2 regions of the Marinobacter sp. 1-3A genome follow, and region 2 is predicted to be linked to the other one. Evidence: predicted binding sites of a transcription regulator. Region 2 holds the regulator's gene; the other holds the start of a gene.
What was found. The regulator sigma-54, encoded in region 2, starts transcription at its own class of promoters, with help from an activator protein. The targets are predictions, from matches to a motif close to ANTGGCATNNANNTTGCTNT.

Region 1 (5,945 bases), on a different contig from region 2:
ATGAAAATCGCCGACGAATCGGTCTTGAGGATGGGCGCTGGCCCTGGTTTGGGGGCGATTTGTGGCAGGCTTGGGAAATCTCCTGGTTACGCCCCGGCGGTATTCCCACAGTTGCCTGGGCAGAGATCCGGTTTCCGGCAGCGTCTCCGTCGCTTGTTGAGTCCAAGTCGCTCAAGCTCTATCTGAACTCCCTGAATCAAACCGTGTTCTCATCCGGTAATCAGGTTGAGGAAACGGTCACTGCAGACCTTTCCAGCGTGTGCGGTGCGGCAGTGAATGTCCGGCTTTTGAGTGTGGATGAGTCAGATACCGCCACCGGGCGCCCCTCGGGATACCAGTTGATTGATAACGAAAAGGTTGAGGATGTGGTGTATGAGTATGCACCGGAGTCGCTTGCAGCCAGCGGGCCGGTGGTTACCGAGAAGTTGTGCTCACACCTGTTGAAGAGTAACTGCCCCGTTACCGGGCAGCCGGATTGGGGCACGGTGCTGATAAGCTATACCGGCTCTGCCATCGATCGTGCGGGGTTGTTGCGCTACATCGTGAGTTTTCGGCAGAAGCAGGACTTCCACGAGCATTGTGTGGAAACCTTGTTTACGGATTTGTTGAGTCGCTGCAAGCCTGAGAGCCTGACAGTCTGTGCCCGCTATACTCGCCGGGGTGGATTGGATATCAACCCCTGGCGCAGTACGGAGCCGGAAGAGCAGGTTGGCCCCAGGCTGATTCGTCAGTAATCAGTCCCGGGCGCTGTCTTCTTCATGCCGCAATCGCTCTGCGGCATCTTCCAGAGCATTGAGGATACTCTGCCGTTCTTTGCCGGTGATTTTTTCCGAATCCAGGTACATGGCAAAGCCGCTGTGTTCATGCTCCATGAAGCTGCGATTTGGTCCCATGTCCCTGCGGAAGTCTACAACTTCGTAGATGGGCACAGGGCGGCCGAAGCCCTTCACGGTGATTTCGCCTTTATCACGGCACATGATCCGGTCTTTAATCAGTGAGAAGGTCTCGTAGGAAACGAGAATTTCCCCTGGCTCTGCGAGAGATTCCAACCGGCTGGCCAGGTTCACCTCCTTGCCAATAATGGTGTAGTCCATACGGTTTTCAGCGCCAAAGTTGCCTACGGTTGTGTAGCCGGTGCTGATGCCCATGCGAATTTCAAGGGGAGATTTTATGCCTTGGCTGCGCCATTTTTGACGCATGATTTTCATGTGCTTGCGCATATCAATAGCCATGGACACGCAGGCAAAGGCGTCTTCCCGCTGGCCGCGGCTTGTGGGATCGCCAAAGAAAATCATGATGGAGTCGCCCACGAACTTGTCGATGGTGCCACCATACCTGAGGGCCACTTCAGACATACCGTTGAAGTAGTGGTTGAGCAATTCAGTAAGCGCTTCTGGCTCCATTTCTTCCGACAGTTCGGTAAAGCCTTTTATGTCGGAGAAAAATACGGCCAGCTTTTTACGTTGGGTTTCAAGGCGCACGTCCCTTTCCCCGGTAAAAATGGATTGCCATACCTGGGGAGAGAGGTATTTGGACAGCTTGTGGGAGAGCGCTATGGACTGCTCCCGCTGGTTTTGAATCTGGGTTTTTGCCAGCATGAGGGCACGGGCCTGCTGGTGCGAGTAAAAGGCTGTTACACAGATGTAAAAGCCCGTGGCCAGTATAGAGGACAGGCTGGTGAGCAGAGGTGATTGAAATGAATCTGCAGTACCCAAAACAGCTAAAAAGGCCAGGGCGGATACAACCATGAACACGCAGCCAATAAGCCATTGCCTGATGCCTCCTATGATCAGCGCGCTGAACATCATCATGAGCCCGGCCGAAGCAGATGGAATGGCTACCAGCCCAATACAGCCGATAAAGCCACCTCCAATTACGCAATCAACCGTCAGCATTTTCTGACGAATGCGGGGGGAGTTTTTCAAAAACGTGCGGCGGCTTAACAGGTGCGCAACATGGGGCCAGACCAGGGCGCCGGCAACCAGCCACAAGTGCCAGGTCTGGAATACTTCTTCCCAGACCCCCATTACAATGATGATGGCGGTTGCCGTATATGCCAATACTCGCCCGCTATAGTCGGGCATAGGGGGGATGGCTACCGGTCTGTTCTGAGCCTCGGATGCGAGAGATTTCCCCAAGCTATTGCTGGCATTGCGCAGATCTGCCGGAGCACTCATCATGTAAGCTGATCACTCATGGTGCTGGAACCATTCAAGTTGGTTTGTAGTTTGTAAGGCATCTTTGAGAGCACAGATTGGAAGTACGACTAAAGGTTAGCAGTATTACGTATAACCCACAATTCACCGGCACGGTTTGAAGGCAAACCGGGCCGGATTCAGTTATTGGAAAACTATTGATATGAGTTCAGTCACTGACTTTTTGCTCAACAGGGCATCTGAGCCACGGCTGGAAGCGCCAGCTCCTGATGCCGCAACTCTTGATCGGGCATTCAGGTGTGCAGCCCGAGCGCCCGACCATGCGCTGCTGCGCCCATGGCGTTATCTGGTAATTGAAGGTGAAGATCTGGATGCGCTGGGTGAGGTACTCGCGGTTGGCTACTCCGATTTAAGAGGTAAAACCGATGATAAGAAGCTCGATATTATACGCAATAAGGCTCACAGATCCCCCATGATCATTGTGGGAATTGCGTCCCCCAAACCCCACCCGAAAGTTCCGGAAGTTGAACAGATACTCTCGGCCGGTGCCAGTATGAGTTATCTGGGGCTTTCCCTTCAGGATGCCGGCTATGGGGTTATGTGGCGTACAGGTGAGCTGGTATACAACCGGCTGGTTCTGGAGGGGCTTGGCCTTGAAGAGGGGGAGTCAATAATCGGCTTTCTCTACACCGGCACTGTATCCTCGAATAAGCCTGCAGTTCCCAGACCTGAGTTGTCGGAATTTGTTGCGCGCTGGCCTGGGTAGTGGCCAGGTCAGCCTCCCCTGCTGATTCAGCGGGGGAAACACCTTGCCGCTTTTATCAGGCTTTGCCGTTTCTTTATCTGCATTATTGCTCTTCTCCTCTCTTTAATCCCCTTAAAGTGCCCGAATTCAGTGTGCTTCCAAAATCTGGCATCAGCATTGCTTTAGTTCTGCCATAGAACGAAACCGGCAAAGCTCAACATGGCTGGTGACAGTATTTCGGAGGTTGTATGGCAATCACTTTTGATAGAGCTCTTGGTATTCACCAGCATGCGCTGCAGGCGAGGGTTCAGCGTGCTGAAATCCTGGCGAACAATCTTGCCAACGCCGATACGCCGGGCTTCAAGGCTCGCGATGTGGACTTTCAGGCCATGATGCAGAAAGCCCAGGACAGTTTGAGCGGCATCAGCATGGAGAAAACCCATGCAGGTCATATGGATACCGCAGCGGGTGGGGGTGATTCAGATTTGCTGTATCGGGTACCAGATCAGCCCTCGGTAGACGGCAACACGGTGGACGCCCAGGCAGAACAGACCCGGTTCATGCGTAATGCGATGGATTACCAGGCGAGTTTCCAGTTTTTGAACAGTAAATTTACCGGCCTGACCAAAGCCCTGAAAGGCGAGTAATCCGCAGTTCCACGATTTGTGAAGGAGTATCACCATGTCACTGGGCAACATATTTGATATCGCCGGTTCCGGTATGACAGCGCAATCGCTGAGGCTGAATACTACCGCTTCAAACATTGCTAACGCAGAGACGGCGAGTTCCAGCACGGATACTACCTATCGTGCGCGCAAGCCGGTTTTCTCGGCGATCCAGCAATCCATGATGAATCCGGGCCAGCAAGGTTTTGGGGTTCAGGCAGGAGAGGATGCTGGTGCGGGCGTTCGCGTGGAAGGCATTGTTGAAAGCGATGCAGAGTTGCAAATGCGATACGAGCCCCACCACCCGGCCGCTAATGAAGACGGCTATGTGTTTTATCCCAACGTGAACGTGGTGGAAGAAATGGCAGACATGATGTCTTCCTCAAGAAGCTTTCAAATGAACGTGGACATTATGAACACGGCTAAATCCATGATGCAGCGCATCCTGACACTTGGTCAGCAGTAACGGGGCGGGGATTGAATCATGAGTGCAATTAACGCAACAGAAGCCTCAGATGTACTGGCGAATTACAGAAGCCAGCCACAGAGCGGTACCAGCGGCAAAGGCGACCTCGGCAAAAACGAGTTCATGGAGCTGATGCTGGCACAGCTGAAAAACCAGAATCCGCTAGAGCCTCAAGACAATGGTGAGTTTATTTCCCAGCTTGCCCAGTTCAGTTCACTGGAAGAAATGCAGAAGCTGTCCGGCACGGTTCAGGATGTAGTGGGACAGTTCCGCTCCACACAGGCACTGCAAGCCTCTGCAATGGTTGGAAAGACGGTACTGGCGCCATCAGAAGTCGGCATTCTTGGTGCGGAGGGTGAAATCTCCGGCAATATTCAGGTGCCTGCATCCACCGGTGGCGTCCGCCTGTCTATCCAGAGCCCCAACGGTGAACTTGTTCGTCAGATTGATCTTGGCAGCAGTTCCGCCGGAGTTAAAGCGTTCAGCTGGGACGGCAAGGATGGTAACGGCAATAGCTTGCCGCCAGGCCCTTATCGAATTGTGGCTGAAGCATCGTATCCGCAGGGCAGCTTGCAGCTTCCAACCCTTGTCAGCGCTAACGTAGACAGCGTGTCTTTGGGGCAGGGCGGGTCCGTTACTCTCAATCTGGCCGGCATGGGTTCCATCGCGCTGTCAGATGTTCAACAAATCAATTAATACCGGTGTCAGACCAGGGGTGAATTATGGCTTTTAATACGGGGCTCAGTGGCCTGCGGGCTGCGGCGGTAGATCTGGACGTGACCGGCAACAATATTGCCAACGCCAGTACTGTGGGATTCAAAGGGAGCAAGGTTCAGTTTGGCGACCTGTATGCCAGTGGCTTTTTGAGCGGTGGTTCCAATCCCATTGGTGACGGCGTAAACGTTCAGGACATCAAACAGTCTTTTAGCCAGGGCAACATCAGCTTTACCGATAGCGGTTTGGATATGGCCATTAGTGGTGATGGCTTTTTTATCCTGAATGCCGGTGGCGAAACCCGTTACACGCGGGCAGGGCAGTTCACTATTGATAAAGACGGTTTTGTGGTTAACAACCAGTCTATGAAAGTGCAAGGCTATACGGCCGATGATGACGGTAATCTGTCAGGCATTCGTGGCAATCTTGAAATTGCCACCGATAACCTGGCGCCGCGCCGTACTACCAGTTTGCGTACTGACGTGAACCTGGATTCCCGCCAACCCGTGCTGGAATCCCGAGTGCGGGATGTGGTGCCCTTGTCTTATAATGACATTCTTGGCGAAATGTTCGATGTCAGCTACACCGATGGTACTCCTTCCTATTCAGTAGACTTGGGGGGATTGCCCACCGCCCGTGCGATGGCCGATCAAATATCCAGTGCGCCCGGACTGAGCGCTTCCGCGACAACTACTGCGCCAATTCAGCACCCAACCACACCAGCCCCCGCCGGCTCGATGCTCAACGATACTTATATTTCAACGGCGGGGACTTTTTCATTCAATCTCAGCGTTAACAATGCGCCTATTCCTATAGATACCAGCTCTGTGAACTCGCTGGCGGACCTTCGTGACGCAATTAACCGAACAAACGATAGCGCAATCTTCGCCACAATCGATGGCACAACGGGTGTGTTGAATGTTGTTCATAACCAGGGCGAGAATATTCAATTCAGTTACGGCAATGGCAATCCTGCTCAATCCATAGACCCTGCCAGTCCTGTAACTGTATTTGGTGACGTTAATGCCGTAGGCGACCGAACCATTTTGGGCCTCACGGCTACTGGCGGCCCAACCAGTAACTTTGTTACGAGTTATGGGACATCTCCGATCCGCATTACCAATGAGTTTAACCCGCAGGATCAGCGTACCTATAACCACGCCACATCCACCTCAATTTTCGACAGTTTGGGGAACTCT
Region 2 (13,547 bases):
TCAGGCGCCGGCCGCCGTTTATAAGGACCTGCCCCTGTTTATCCGCACCATCCGTGATCTTATTCGGCCACAGACAGAAAAAGTGCGCATCGACAGCCGCGAGAGCCACCAGCGAGTTATGGAGTTTGTTGACGAGTTTGTGACTGAGTTTGCCGATAAGGTGGAGTATTACCCCGGAGAGCGGCCTATTTTTGATCTTTACTCGGTAGAAGACGAGATTCAAAAAGCACTGAGCCGCAAAGTACAGCTGAAGTCTGGTGGCTATGTGATCATTGACCAGACTGAAGCAATGACCACCATAGATATCAACACCGGTGCCTTCGTGGGGCATCGTAATCTTGAAGAGACCATTTTCAAGACCAACCTTGAAGCTGCACGGGCAATCAGTCGCCAACTACGCCTGCGCAATCTGGGTGGCATCATCATCATCGATTTTATCGACATGGAAGATGTTGAGCATCAGCGCCAGGTACACCGGATGCTGGAAAAAATGCTCGAGCGGGATCATGCCAAAACCAAAATCACTGGCGTGTCTGAGCTGGGCCTGGTGGAAATGACCCGAAAGCGAACCACAGAAAGCCTCGGCCAGGTTCTGTGCGAACCATGCCCTATCTGCGATGGCAGAGGTTTTCTGAAAACCAGCGAGACAGTTTGCTTCGAAATTTTCCGGGAGATCCTGCGGATAAACCGTGCCTACGATGCAGAAAGCTATCTGGTGATGGCGTCCCAAAGCGTAGTCGATCGCCTTGTTGATGAGGAGTCAGACAACGTAGCGGATCTCGAAACCTTTATCGCCAAGACCGTTCGCTTCCAGGTAGAGCCGTTTTACAGCCAGGAACAGTACGATGTTGTTTTGCTCTGACTCCGGGGCGATACACCGGCGCCGAGGATAGCAGGGGATGAATTCCCTGAAGACGTCCTCCGAGAGTCAGCCTGGCCGCTTGATGGCGCTGCTTGCCAATGCGGTATGGTGGCTGATACTGGTTGTGCTGGTGCTGCTGGCTCTCTATGCCGGCATAGGTAGGCAACTTACCCAAAACGTGGATTCTTTCCGGGACGAGCTTTCTCAAGAGCTTTCTGCCCGTCTGGGCCACGACGTGAGTATTGGTAGTCTGTCTTCGCGCTGGTTCTGGCTCGATCCCTCCTTTACCGCACAAGACATAGAAGTCACCAATCCGGACTCCGGTGACCGGGTTGTAAGCCTGCAGCATTTGACCATTCGCTTTGATGCGGTTGCATCGTTGATGCGTTTCAGAATTGTATTCGAGGATTTTGAAGCTGACGGGCTTGAGTTAACACTGAACCAGCAGGGCAGTGGTGAAGTGGGTGTGCGGGGGGCTGATATTCCGGAGCCCCTGAACAATCGTTTCCGGGACTGGCTCAGAATTTCCGGGAAATGGTTGTCGGACCCTTACATAAAAGTTACCCGTGTGAACCTGGGTATTCGCGACAACCAGGGCCAACTCCGCTTTCTCGATATTCCCCAGCTTGATCTGATGTATCAGCAAGGTTTGTTCCGGGCATCTGGCAGAGCTATGCGGTCCGCGACTACTCAACAGCTGGCCAGTTTTACCCTTGTAGGAAAACAGTTCTTCCGTGGTGATTTCAGTGGTCAGCTCTATCTCAGCGTAGATTCCGGGCGCTTGTTTGATGGACTGATAGATGAATACCAGTGGCGAGATATTCGTGTGGAAGGCTTTGATCTGGGTGGTGAGGCATGGCTAACCTTCCGCAAAGGAGTTTTGCAACAGGTCAGCGGCACCGTAAGAACACCCTACTTGCAACTGGGCGTTGCCGGGGAGTCGCTGGCACCACTGGAAGACATTCGTGCCCGTTTTGGCTGGCGCCGGCACCATGCTGTGATGGTGAACCCGGAGGAGAGCGGTGATCGGCCAGAGACTATTGGCGAGTGGCATCTGAAACAGCTCGCCTGGACCTGGAACGGGGACCAGGTACCGCCCTTCAGCTTGAGGCTGGTTCCAGAGCCACAGGGTATTACCATCACCGCCGATGCCATGCCTTTGCGCCCGCTTCGACGCCTGACAGGCACTCTGCCATTATTGCCGCCAGTGGCCAGTGACGCTTTGGAGAACTATCGTCCTTCAGGGTTTCTGGATGGTGTGACAATCCGTGTTCCGGGGAGTGACGACAATAGCTTTGAATTCTCCGGGCGGCTCCGGGATGTTGGCGCGGCTGCCTATGGTGGTGCGCCAGCCGTGCGCGGAGTGAACGGTTTTATATATGTTGACCAGAGTACTGGCTACGTTCGGGCTCGCGCGGGCGCCCGCCCGGTGACTCTTTCTTTCCCGGAACTGTTCAGCAGTGAGTGGTCCCTGCCAGAATTCTTCGCGACAGTAGCCTGGCGTATGGATGGGCCAGTCACCCGTGTTTATGCAGACGATATTCGCATGAGTTATGGCAGTGGCACCCAGTTGAACGGCGCTTTCGATTTGAAACTGGATCAGGAGGGTGAGGACAATCTCGGTCTCCGTGTTGGCGTCGAGAATGGCGAAGCCTCCATGCTGGCCGCTTTTGTTCCTGAGAAGATCGTGGATGCTGGGCTCTATGAGTGGTTGACTACGTCCATAACAAAGGCAGACATAACGTCTGGTGTCTACTACGGCCATGGCCAAATCGGTAAAGATGCGCCCTCGGGCTCGTTTGTTTCCTCCATGTGGTATGAATTTGATAACGCCAGTGTTCGCTATGATAGCCAGTGGCCAGAGGTGACCGGCGCGCGCGGGCGTGTTGATATACAAAACGGCGATACGCTGGTTCATCTGGAGGCGGGAACCACTGGCGGCTTGGCGATAGATCCGAGCACTGTCGCCGTGATTCCGGAGGAGGAAGGCGCGCTTGTGCAGGTGAATGTTTCTGCGCCTGTGGCGGCAGATTCCATCAGCTATTGGCTGGCCAACAGTCCTTTTGGCGCCATGGTTGGGTCTGAGGCTGCAAAGCTGCAGTACGGCGGCGATTACAAACTCGATCTGTCGATAGATTTGCCTCTCAAGGACGATGCATCACCCTTGGTTGAAGCTAATGTCCGCACCGGTAATGGCTCGATAGCCTATCCTGGCACGGACCTGCTTTGGGACAGGATTACAGGAGCGTTGACGTACCATTCAACAAAGGGTTTTTCCGGAGCGCCCTTGAGTGCCCACTTTCTGGACGAGCCAGTCAAGGTGGCGTTTAGTCAGCCCGACACGCCGCAGGCACTGCGGATTGAGCAAACGGGAACGTTATCTGTAGCCAAAGCGTTTAGTCAGGCAGGGCTTGTAGATTCCCGGAAAGTGAGTAGTAGCGGCTCTGGTGGCAGCCAGTATGGCCTTAAAGGCGAGTTTGACTACTCTGCCCGGCTGGATGTTATAGCGGCAAGCCCCCCAAGAATAACGCTTCGTTCCAGTCTTGAAGGGCTTTCTGTCGACTGGCCAGACCCCTTTTCAAAAAAGGCAGGTGAGGCCGCGCCGCTCCTGGCGGAGATAGATACCGGAAACGAGCAAGGTTTGGGTATTTCAGGAACCTGGGAGAATCGCGCTACCTTCGATCTTTTGTTGAAGAACTCCGGTGTTGAGCTGACCTTTGGTGAACTCTATCTTGGGGAACAGATCCTCAGAAACATAGAGCTGGAGGCTTTTGATCTTGGCGACCGCTGGGTTTTGAGCACGCAGTCAGAGCGGGCGGTTGGCCGGATTGATATCCCGAATGATAATAGTCTTGTAACTGCTGATTTTGCAGTGGTGCAGCTGGTTCGGGACGAGACTGCAGCCAGGGATGCGCCAGAACTCTTGACCATAGAGCAGCAACTTGAAGCCTTCCGCGCAATGGATATGGAGAGCTGGCCAGATGTAGATGTTGCCATATCCAATTTGCGCCTTAACGATGACAGCTTGGGGCGTTGGTCTTTTCAGCTTCGACCTGAGCGTCAGAAGCTCAACGTCCATGGCATTGAAGGCCACCTGAAGTCCATTACACTGCAGGGCGATATGACCTGGAGTGTTGTAAATAATCGGGAAACCAGTCAGTTTTCGGGTTCTGTCACGGGGGGAGCGTTGGCGGACCTGGATGGGCTTTTCGATACCGAAATACCTTTATCGAACAAGCAAACCAACATTGAGCTCGATCTGGAATGGCCAGGGCGGCCTGATGAATTTGACCTGGCAAGTCTCAGCGGAAACGTCAGCTTTCGCCTGGATGATGGCGTAATTCTGGAGAGCAACAATAGTGCGCAGGTGTTCAGGATATTCAACCTGCTCAACTCCGATACGCTATGGCGCAGGCTCAAGCTGGATTTTTCGGATCTGTATAAACGTGGCGTAGCCTTTGATGCAATCTCGGGCAAGGCGCGCCTGGAGGATGGCCTGCTGACAATGGATCCGGAGCTGCAGGTGGTTGGCCCTTCAGGAGCGTTCAAGCTCAGCGGAAGCACTAATCTGGCGGACGAGGTGTTCGATATGCGCCTGGTTGTGGTTCTGCCACTCACCCAGAACCTGCCTCTGGCTGCATTACTGATGGGTGCCGGTGCACCCATTGGTGGAGCGCTATTCGTTTTGGATAAGGTGCTGGGAGACCCGCTCAGCAGGCTCACCAGCGCCACCTACAATGTGACCGGCCCCTGGGATGAGCCTAAAGTCGATTTGCGCAGTGTGTTTGACACAGGCAAGTAGCCTGGGCCGATGCCACCATCAGGCTTCAGCTTCGTCAACGCACTCCCGCAAGTAGCGGAACAGCTTGCGGGCTTGCCCGGTGTTTTTCTGCTTTTCCAGGTCTTTGCGGGCATTGCGAACAAGATTGCGCAAATGCTGTATGTCGGCACCAGGACAGTAGTTGAAGAATTCTCCGGCAACCGAGTCGCCCTCGGCAATCATCCGGTCGCGCCAGCGCTCAGCCAGGTGGTGGCGACGAGTATGCTCTTCACTTCCCGAATCGAACGCATCAATAGCTCGCTCAACTGCTTCCGGGTCATCTTCCTGCCGGATAATCTTGCCAATATACTGCAGGTGGCGGCGCTTGGCTTCGTTTTGCTTGATTCTGCGAGACTCTTCAATGGCACGTCTCAGAGTGTCGCTAATGGTTAGCGTATCAAGCTGTTCGTTGCTCAGGTCCAGCATGCGCTTGCCAATGCCCTGAAGCGCATGCATTTCCCGCTTGAGTTGGGACTTGCTTGGGCCCGAGTATTGCGGAGCCTCGTCTTCGTGGTCGTCGATCATGTTTTCATCCAGGTTTTTCGGTTCACGCGTAAAAAATAGTCGCCAGGCCAAGAAATGACATGAAACCGACCACATCTGTGACGGTTGTCAGTATAACGCTGCCTGCCAGTGCCGGGTCGATGTCACGGGATTTCAGGAACAGCGGTAATACGGTACCCACCAGCGCGGCGGCAACCAGGTTAATAATCAGAGCAGCAGCAATAATGGCGCCTATTAACAAATCCTGAAACCAGGCGGTTGCTGCGGCGGCTACCACGCCGGCCCAAAGTATGCCGTTGAGAATACCGGAAAGAAACTCCCGGTTCAGCAACCAGCCCACATTGGTCCCGCTGATCTGCCCGACTGCCATGCCCCGGATAACCAGGGTGAGGGTCTGGCTACCAGCGATTCCGCCCATGCTGGCTACTATGGGCATGAGCACAGCCAGGGCAACCACCTTCTCGATGGTGTCTTCGAACAGGCCAATAACGCCAGAAGCGATGAAAGCCGTGATCAGGTTAACGCCCAGCCAGATCGCCCTGCGCCGTGTGGTTTTCCAGACCGGAGCAAAGGTGTCTTCATCATCATCCAGACCGGCCATACTCATCAGTGAATGATCTGCATCCTCACGGATAACATCTACCACGTCATCGATGGTGATCCGGCCCAGTAGATGGCCTTCCTGGTTTACAACCGGCGCAGAAATAAGGTCGTAACGTTCAAACAGGGTGGCCACCTTGGTATCTGAGAGCGCGACGGGAATCGGCTCTATATCTGTATCCATAACCTCCCGAACAGTTGCCGCCTGGTTTGAAACAAGCATCTTGGTTATTGGCAGCATCCCGATAAATTCATCGCGCCGGCTCACTACAATCAGGCTGTCGGTCATCGGGGGCAGCGCCCGGTGCCGACGCAGATAACGCAATACCACATCAATGCTGATATCAGGACGCACGGTAATGGTGTCCGTGTTCATCAGGCCGCCGGCGGTGTCTTCCGGGTAGGACAGGACTTCCTCAACCCGTTGGCGATCCTGCTCGTCCATGGTGTCCAGAACTTCCTGGATCACCTTGTCTGGCAGTTGTTGCAGAAGGTCGGCGAGATCGTCGGACTCGAAGTCCTCAATAATATCGGCCAGTTCCTGGGCGTTCAGTCGGCTCAGATACTCTGCGCGTATGTCCTCGTTAAGGTACTGGAGAACATCGCCTTCGAGCTGTTTGTCTACCAGGTTCCAGAGCAAGGCACGCTGGCGTGGTGGTGATGATTCAAGCAAGTGCGCGATATCACTGGGGCTAAGGCCACCATTGAGAATACGGGCAACCTGTTTCAGCGCACCACTGTCCAGCGCTTCGCTCAGTGAGCGGAGGCGTTGGCGGGCTTGGCTTTTTTCCAGAATATCGGACATGAATCACCTGCAGTCAGAAAACGCCTGCATTATAACGGAGTTAGCCGCAGCACGTGAGAAAGAGTTACAGGGATACGCCAGGAAAAATGGGCAGTTGAGGCAATTAAGAGTGGCTTACTCGCCTTCGCCAAAATAGTCATTGATCAATTCTGAGAGGGCTTCTATAGCTTTTTCTTCATCCGGGCCGTCGGCCACCAGTTCAACCTCTGTGCCTTTGCTGGCAGCGAGCATCATTACATGCATGATGTTTTTGGCATCCACTTCGCGCCCTTTGCCGCAGATTCTCACGGAGCTGTCGAACTGCGAAGCCGTGGCCACCAGCTTGGCAGTGGCGCGGGCATGAAGTCCAAGCTTGTTGATGATGACAATGGGGTGGCGTATCACAGCAGGTCAGATCTCTTTCCGGGCCTGCAGGTGAGGCAGTTCGGCATGGCGTACCTGCACATTGCTGCAGGATTTGCGGAAGTGCCTCCCCAGCTGTTCGCAGATATACACTGAGCGGTGCTGGCCGCCGGTGCAACCAATAGAAATGGTCATGTAGCTGCGGTTACTGTCCGCAAAAGATGGAATCCAGCTTTCCAGAAACCCGATCAAATCGTTTACCATCTTGCTGCTGTCAGGCTCAGCCTCGAGAAATTCGATAACAGGCTGATCAAGTCCGGTAAACTTGCGCAAACTATGGTCCCAGTAGGGATTGGGCAGGCAGCGCACATCGAATACATAATCAGAGTCCAGCGGCACACCGTGCTTGAATCCGAAAGACTGGAAAAGTAGCGCGAGTTCCTGGTCTTTGCGGCCGGCAACCCGTTGCTTCACCATGTCCCGTAGCTCATACATCGACAGCCCTTTGGTGTTGATGTGCAAATCCGCGAGTTTTGAAAGTGGCTCAAGCAGCTCTTTTTCGTTGCTGATAGCCTCTCTAAGGGAGGTTTTGTCGTCGCTCAGGGGGTGCTTGCGCCGGGTGGCGTGAAACCGTTGCAGGAGAGACTGCTCATCGGCATCCAGGTAGATAACCTCAACCTGAATATCATCTCGCCGGAGCTTGCGATGAATCTCTTCGAAATTGGCCAGCTCGCTAGAGAGGTTTCGGGCATCAATGCTGACGGCCATTTTATCCAGCCGCCCCGGTGCTGGCTGGTTTGCGGCTTCCCGTGTCAGGGGGAACAGCAACCCGATTGGCAGGTTATCAATGCAGTAGTATCCCAGGTCTTCCAGTACGTGCAGAGCGGTACTCTTGCCGGAACCTGACCGGCCACTGACAATGATCAGTTTCATAGTGAAATAACCTGTTGCCCGAATGGATGTCAGCCGCTTGTGGCGGTCATGCGTTGGAACAGTGTTTGTGCATCTTCACACTGTCGGAGAGCGTCGCAGAATGAGCGCTCGTTAAATTTTTCAGCGAGCTGGCTAAGCAGCTCAAGATGCTCGCTGGTGGCTTCTTTGGGCACAATAAGTGCGAACAGAAGGTCCACTGGCTGGTTGTCTATAGCGTCGAATTCGACAGCTTCTTCCAGAGTCATCAGCACGCCGATAACCTGCTCAAGGCCTTCGAGGCGACAATGGGGAATGGCTATCCCCTGGCCAATTCCAGTGCTGCCAAGCCGCTCCCGGGCAATCAGATTATTGAAGATCTGACTTTCGTTGACCGAATCGTTGTGTTCCCGAATCTGCTCGGCAATGGTCTCCAGAACCCGCTTTTTACTTGATGCGGGAACATTGCACAGAGTCAGCTCCGGCACAAGGATGTTGTCTATTGTCAGAGTTGTGTCGCTCATGAATCGACCGCGCTTCCGTGAAAAAAGCTGCGACGCGTAGTTCGCGTCGCAGCTTGATTAGATGACATGCCTGAAAACACTCGCCTAGCGGGCGGTGTGTCCCTGCATCCTGTCTACAGTCTTTTCTTTATGCTTGAGGATCTGACGATCAAGCTTGTCGACGAGTCCGTCGATGGCTGCGTACATATCCTCATTTTCCGCCTTTGCGTGAATCTCACCACCAACCACGTGGAGCGTCGCATCTGCAATCTGCCGAACCTTATCTACTTCCAATGTTACCTGGCAGTTACTGATGTGGTCGAAGTGCCGCTCGAGTCGTTCAAACTTCTCGGCTACATAGTCTTTCAGAGCGGGTGTCAGCTCTACGTGACGGCCTGAAATGTTGAGTTGCATAGACGTCTCCTGTTGTCATCCTTTCCGGCTCAGGGAGCCGGTCTGAGTGCTGGCGCATGGCTGCACCAGCGAAAACCATTTGCTGCGCCGGATTTAAACCAGTCGCTTGCGTTCATTTGAGGGCGGAATGTTCATGGCTTCGCGGTATTTTGCAACAGTGCGTCGCGCCACTTTGATTCCTTCTTCTCCCAGCATGGCTGCAATTTTGTTATCACTCAACGGCTTTTTCGGTGTTTCTGCAGCAATGAGCTTTTTGATCATTGCCCGAATGGCTGTTGATGAGCATTCTCCGCCCTCATCGGTACTGACGTGGCTGGAGAAAAAATATTTCAGCTCGAAAACGCCCCTCGGTGTATGCATGTATTTCTGCGTAGTCACACGGGAAATGGTCGATTCGTGCATTTCCACAAGCTGGGCAATATCCGACAGGATCAGCGGTTTCATCGCTTCTTCACCGTGATCCAGAAAACCCTGCTGATATTCAACAATCCGGGTTGCTACCTTCAGCAGTGTTTCGTTGCGGCTTTGGAGGCTCTTGATGAACCATTTTGCCTCCTGAAGCTGGTCGCGCAGATAGGTGTTGTCTGCGCTGCTATCCGCACGTTTTATTAATGAAGCATAGCTGGCATTCACGCGTATGCGCGGCGCAATTTCCGGATTTAGCTCAACACGCCAGCGGTCATTGTGTTTGCGCACGATAACATCGGGAATCACGTAGTCCGGCTCTGTGCGATCAATGATGTCACCGGGGCGCGGGTTGAGGCTGGTAATAAGTGCCAGCACATCGCGCAACTGGTCTTCCTTAAGGCGGCTGCGGCGAAGCAGCTGGGCGTAATCACGGTTGCCCAGCAGGTTTATATAATGTGTGATTACCAGCTTTGCCTGGGCAAGCCAGGGTGTCTCTGGTGGCAATTGGTTGAGTTGAATCAGCAGGCAATCCTGGAGATCTCGCGCAAACACCCCGGGAGGATCGAAGAACTGCAGCCGGCGCAGCACTGCTTCGACTTCGTCCATCTCCAGGGGGTCGTCATCCGTATCGTTCGTCAGGCCGCTGTAGATCTCTTCCAAAGGGCTTGTGAGGTAGCCCTGCTCGTCTACGGCGTCCATAAGAGCGTGAGCAATGGCCTGATCCCGCTCGCCAAAGGGAGTGAGGTTCAATTGCCACTCAAGATGGTCCCGAAGGGTTTCACTAGGGGAATTGCGGGTCTCGAAATCGTGGTCGCTTTCGTCTTCGTTGCGCGCTGCCGGAGCAGGGGCGGACTGATAGATGTCGTCCCACGCGGTATCTACGGGCAGGTCGTCAGGAATCGTGTCGGGTATTTCATTTTCGGTTTGCCAGTCGGGGCCGTTCTCGCTTTCATCCCAGTCAGAACTGGATGAATCGGGGGCTGTCTCTGAACTGGTGTCGTTTGAGGTGTTGTCCTTGTCCTGCTCGTTATCCGCAGTGGATGTGTCGATCTGATCGTCATCATCCTGGGATTCCAGCAGTGGATTGGATTCCAGCGCTTGCTGGATTTCCTGCTGGAGGTCGAGGGTTGATAGCTGTAGAAGCCTGATCGCCTGTTGCAGCTGGGGCGTCATGGTCAGGCTTTGACCCAGCTTTAATTGTAATGAGGCTTTCATAACCATCGCTCAGGATCCGTCACTTATACCCGCTCTGAATTTCTTGCTACGGCTAAAAATTCTTTATGTGTCGGCCACTTGCCGCCATTAAAAGTTATCCTAGCAAGTTCTCTGCCGAGTTTACTTGCTCCGGGTCAGCAAAACAATCGAGCGGGCATGCCGTCATACCGAAAACATGGCTTAGAGTCGGAATTCGTTGCCAAGATAAACCTCTTTTACTTGCTGGTTGGCCAGGATGGTTTCGGCATTTCCAGAAGCAATAATGTGCCCGCCAGATACGATGTAAGCGTTCTCGCAGATATCCAGAGTTTCCCGCACGTTGTGGTCGGTGATCAGCACACCAATGCCCTTGTCCCGGAGATGGCGGATAATCTGTTTGATATCGCTGACAGAAATGGGGTCTACTCCGGCAAAGGGCTCGTCCAGAAGAATGAAGGCGGGCTCCATGGCCAGGGCGCGGGCAATCTCCACCCGGCGCCTTTCCCCTCCAGAAAGAGCCATGCCCACGCTGTCACGGATGTGGGTGATATGGAACTCTTCCAGCAGTTGCTCAACTTTATCCAGACGCTCGGCTCGGCTCAGGTTCTTGCGGGTTTCCAGAATTGCCATGATATTGTCGCGCACTGATAGTTTGCGGAACACGGAAGCCTCCTGAGGCAGGTAACCAATGCCTTTGCGCGCCCGACCATGCATGGGTAGGGAGGTGATGTCCTGGCTATCGATGGTGATACGGCCATTATCTGCGTTCACCAGCCCGACTATCATGTAAAAACAGGTGGTTTTGCCAGCTCCGTTTGGCCCCAGAAGGCCAACGATTTCACCGCTGCGAATTTCAAGCGACACATCGATGACGACTTTCTTTTGCTTATAGCTTTTTGCCAGGTTACTCGCTCTGAGGACTGCCATCGGATTCCTGTTTACTGTAGTCAGCTGTTATTGGGTGGAGTCTGTGCTGTTGCCTCGGGGCTGGATAACCATCTCTACCCGTCCGGGGCCGGCTCCGGTATCCTCGCCGCCTTCCGCCGTAACCACTCGTTGTTCAGTGTCGTAATGAATGATATCGCCGCGAAATACGTTGCCATTCTGCTCAATCACCGCTTCACGTTCAAAGGTGAGCTGTTTGTCAGTGGCAGACCAGGTAATGTTTTTTGCTTTGGCATCGGTTTCGCCCTCACCGCTGGTAACGGGCTGCTGATAGCGGGCAGGAGAGCCGCTGGCCTCGATGCGGTTAAGGCCGTCGGCGCTGCGATAGAGAACCACACGTTCAGCGGACAAGCGGGTTTTACCTTGGGCCAGTTCAACCGCACCTGTGTAGATGGCAATGCCTTTGCCATCGTCCAGGCGAGCGCTGTCGGCGCTCACGGTAATGGGCTGGTCGGAGTCAAGGTCAAAGGCTGTCGCTGAATTCATAAGGCCTGCCGCGAGAACGGTGGCAAGAAGCCTGCGCACAGAATTATTTAACGGTTTCATAGCGTCCTTCCACCTGGGAATTCAGTTCCAGAATGCGTTCGTTGATCCACGCTTTCATGCCCTTTGCCCGAGTTGTGCCAAGGGTGTCGGTGATTGTTACCGGGTCATCGGTATAAACCATGCCCTGCTTGTTATCCAGCGTAAGGCTTTCGGTGTTCAGTGTTGCCTCCCGGTCGCCTATTGTTCGCACCACCCGAACGTTTCCCGCAAGGTTGAGCAGGTCATCGTTCTGGCGCAGGGTGCCATTCTCGGCATTCAAAATCCACGGGCCTTCTCCGGTAGCGCCAAACAGTTCAGCGCTGGGCGACTCCATTGCAGCCAGGTTGCCTTCTTCGAATTGCTCTATCCGCGGGCTTGTAAATACAATCTTGCGCTGGCCGCTCTCATCGTAAGAAGTGTAGTTGCCGTTAATCACGAATCCGTCAGGCTCTGTTTCGCCACGGAGCTGCCTGGCATCACTGTAGCTGCTGAGCGGGGGCTCATCGCTTTGCCACAGCAGAAATGCGGTCGCTACTATGGTTATGGCGAGCCCGAGCATGCGCAGCCGAGGCCTGTTTGCCAAGGCCAGTCTTGAGAGCAAGCTGCTTTTTGCGCTCTCTTCCATTTTTATGACTCCAGGTAAGGCGTCAGTGTAGCGTTCAGGTGCCCCCCGGCTGTCAGCAGGAGGTCACACAATTCCCGCACAGCGCCACTGCCTCCTGTCGCGTGTGTGCAGTAATCCGCGTGCTCCTTAACCAGCCAGTACCCATTGGGCACCGTAACGCCGAGGCCTGCGTAGCGAATGGCGGGCAAATCTGGTAAGTCGTCGCCCATATAGGCAATGTTTTCCGGCGCGATGCCCAGAGTGCTGACCAGCTCCTGCAGCGCGATTTTCTTGTCTTCCCGGCCCTGCATCAGGTGCGTGATTTTCAGGTCGTTCATGCGTTTTTCGGTCAGTGGCGAACTGCGACCGGTAATGACGGCTACGGTGATTCCCGCGGCCATCAGTTGCTTCAGCCCCAGCCCATCGAGAATATTGAACCCTTTGAGTTCATCACCGTTTGCGCTGAAGTAGATTTTGCCATCACTCATGATGCCATCAACATCCAGGGCAACGAGCTTGATGCCCGCAGCTTTCCCCAGCAGGGATTCCGGCCAGAGTTTTTGCAGTGGGCTTTTCAGTTCGTCCATCATGATGCCTTTAATTTGTTCTTTAGATCACGCCAGCGCGAAGAAGGTCGTGCATATTGATTGCACCAACCAGGGCGCCGTCTGCATCGGTTACCGGCAGGGCACTGATTTTAAGGCCTTCCATCACGTTAAGCGCTTCTGCCGCCAGTTGGTCTGGCTGGATGGTTCTGCCGTTGCGTGTCATCACGTCTCGAATAGGGGTGACGTGTACATCTATAGATTTATCCAAAGTGCGGCGCAGGTCCCCATCGGTGAAAATGCCCGTCATGGTGCCATTGGGATTCACCACTGTGGTCATGCCAAGTCCCTTGCGGGAAATTTCAAGCAAGGCTCCGCTCAATGTCGTGTCTTCATCGACGATGGGTATACGATCGCCGGTGTGCATTATGTCAGACACCCTGAGCAGCAGCTTGCGGCCAAGGCTGCCGCCGGGGTGGGAGAATGCAAAATCTTCTGCGCTGAAGCCCCGCGCCTCCAGCAAGGCAACGGCTAGTGCATCGCCCATGACCAGAGTTGCGGTTGTGC

Region 1: a site for sigma-54 is predicted at 3,066-3,085, ahead of flgB (flagellar basal body rod protein FlgB). Genes of this name have one in related genera too.

Annotation. Positions count from the first base shown of each region.
Region 1 is NZ_VCGZ01000012.1:91,392-97,336, reverse strand. It holds gene queF (NADPH-dependent 7-cyano-7-deazaguanine reductase QueF) at 1-734, shown strand, start outside; gene FE848_RS16825 (adenylate/guanylate cyclase domain-containing protein) at 735-2,180, opposite strand; gene FE848_RS16820 (nitroreductase) at 2,359-2,922, shown strand; gene flgB (flagellar basal body rod protein FlgB) at 3,150-3,548, shown strand; gene flgC (flagellar basal body rod protein FlgC) at 3,583-4,032, shown strand; gene FE848_RS16805 (flagellar hook assembly protein FlgD) at 4,051-4,728, shown strand; gene FE848_RS16800 (flagellar hook protein FlgE) at 4,755-5,945, shown strand, end outside.
Region 2 is NZ_VCGZ01000005.1:28,792-42,338, reverse strand. It holds gene rng (ribonuclease G) at 1-862, shown strand, start outside; gene FE848_RS09260 (YhdP family protein) at 900-4,664, shown strand; gene yjgA (ribosome biogenesis factor YjgA) at 4,683-5,204, opposite strand; gene mgtE (magnesium transporter) at 5,230-6,591, opposite strand; gene FE848_RS09245 (HPr family phosphocarrier protein) at 6,706-6,975, opposite strand; gene rapZ (RNase adapter RapZ) at 6,982-7,866, opposite strand; gene ptsN (PTS IIA-like nitrogen regulatory protein PtsN) at 7,896-8,366, opposite strand; gene hpf (ribosome hibernation promoting factor) at 8,451-8,759, opposite strand; gene FE848_RS09225 (RNA polymerase factor sigma-54) at 8,853-10,388, opposite strand; gene lptB (LPS export ABC transporter ATP-binding protein) at 10,563-11,288, opposite strand; gene lptA (lipopolysaccharide transport periplasmic protein LptA) at 11,316-11,852, opposite strand; gene lptC (LPS export ABC transporter periplasmic protein LptC) at 11,836-12,456, opposite strand; gene FE848_RS09205 (KdsC family phosphatase) at 12,459-13,022, opposite strand; gene FE848_RS09200 (KpsF/GutQ family sugar-phosphate isomerase) at 13,045-13,547, opposite strand, start outside.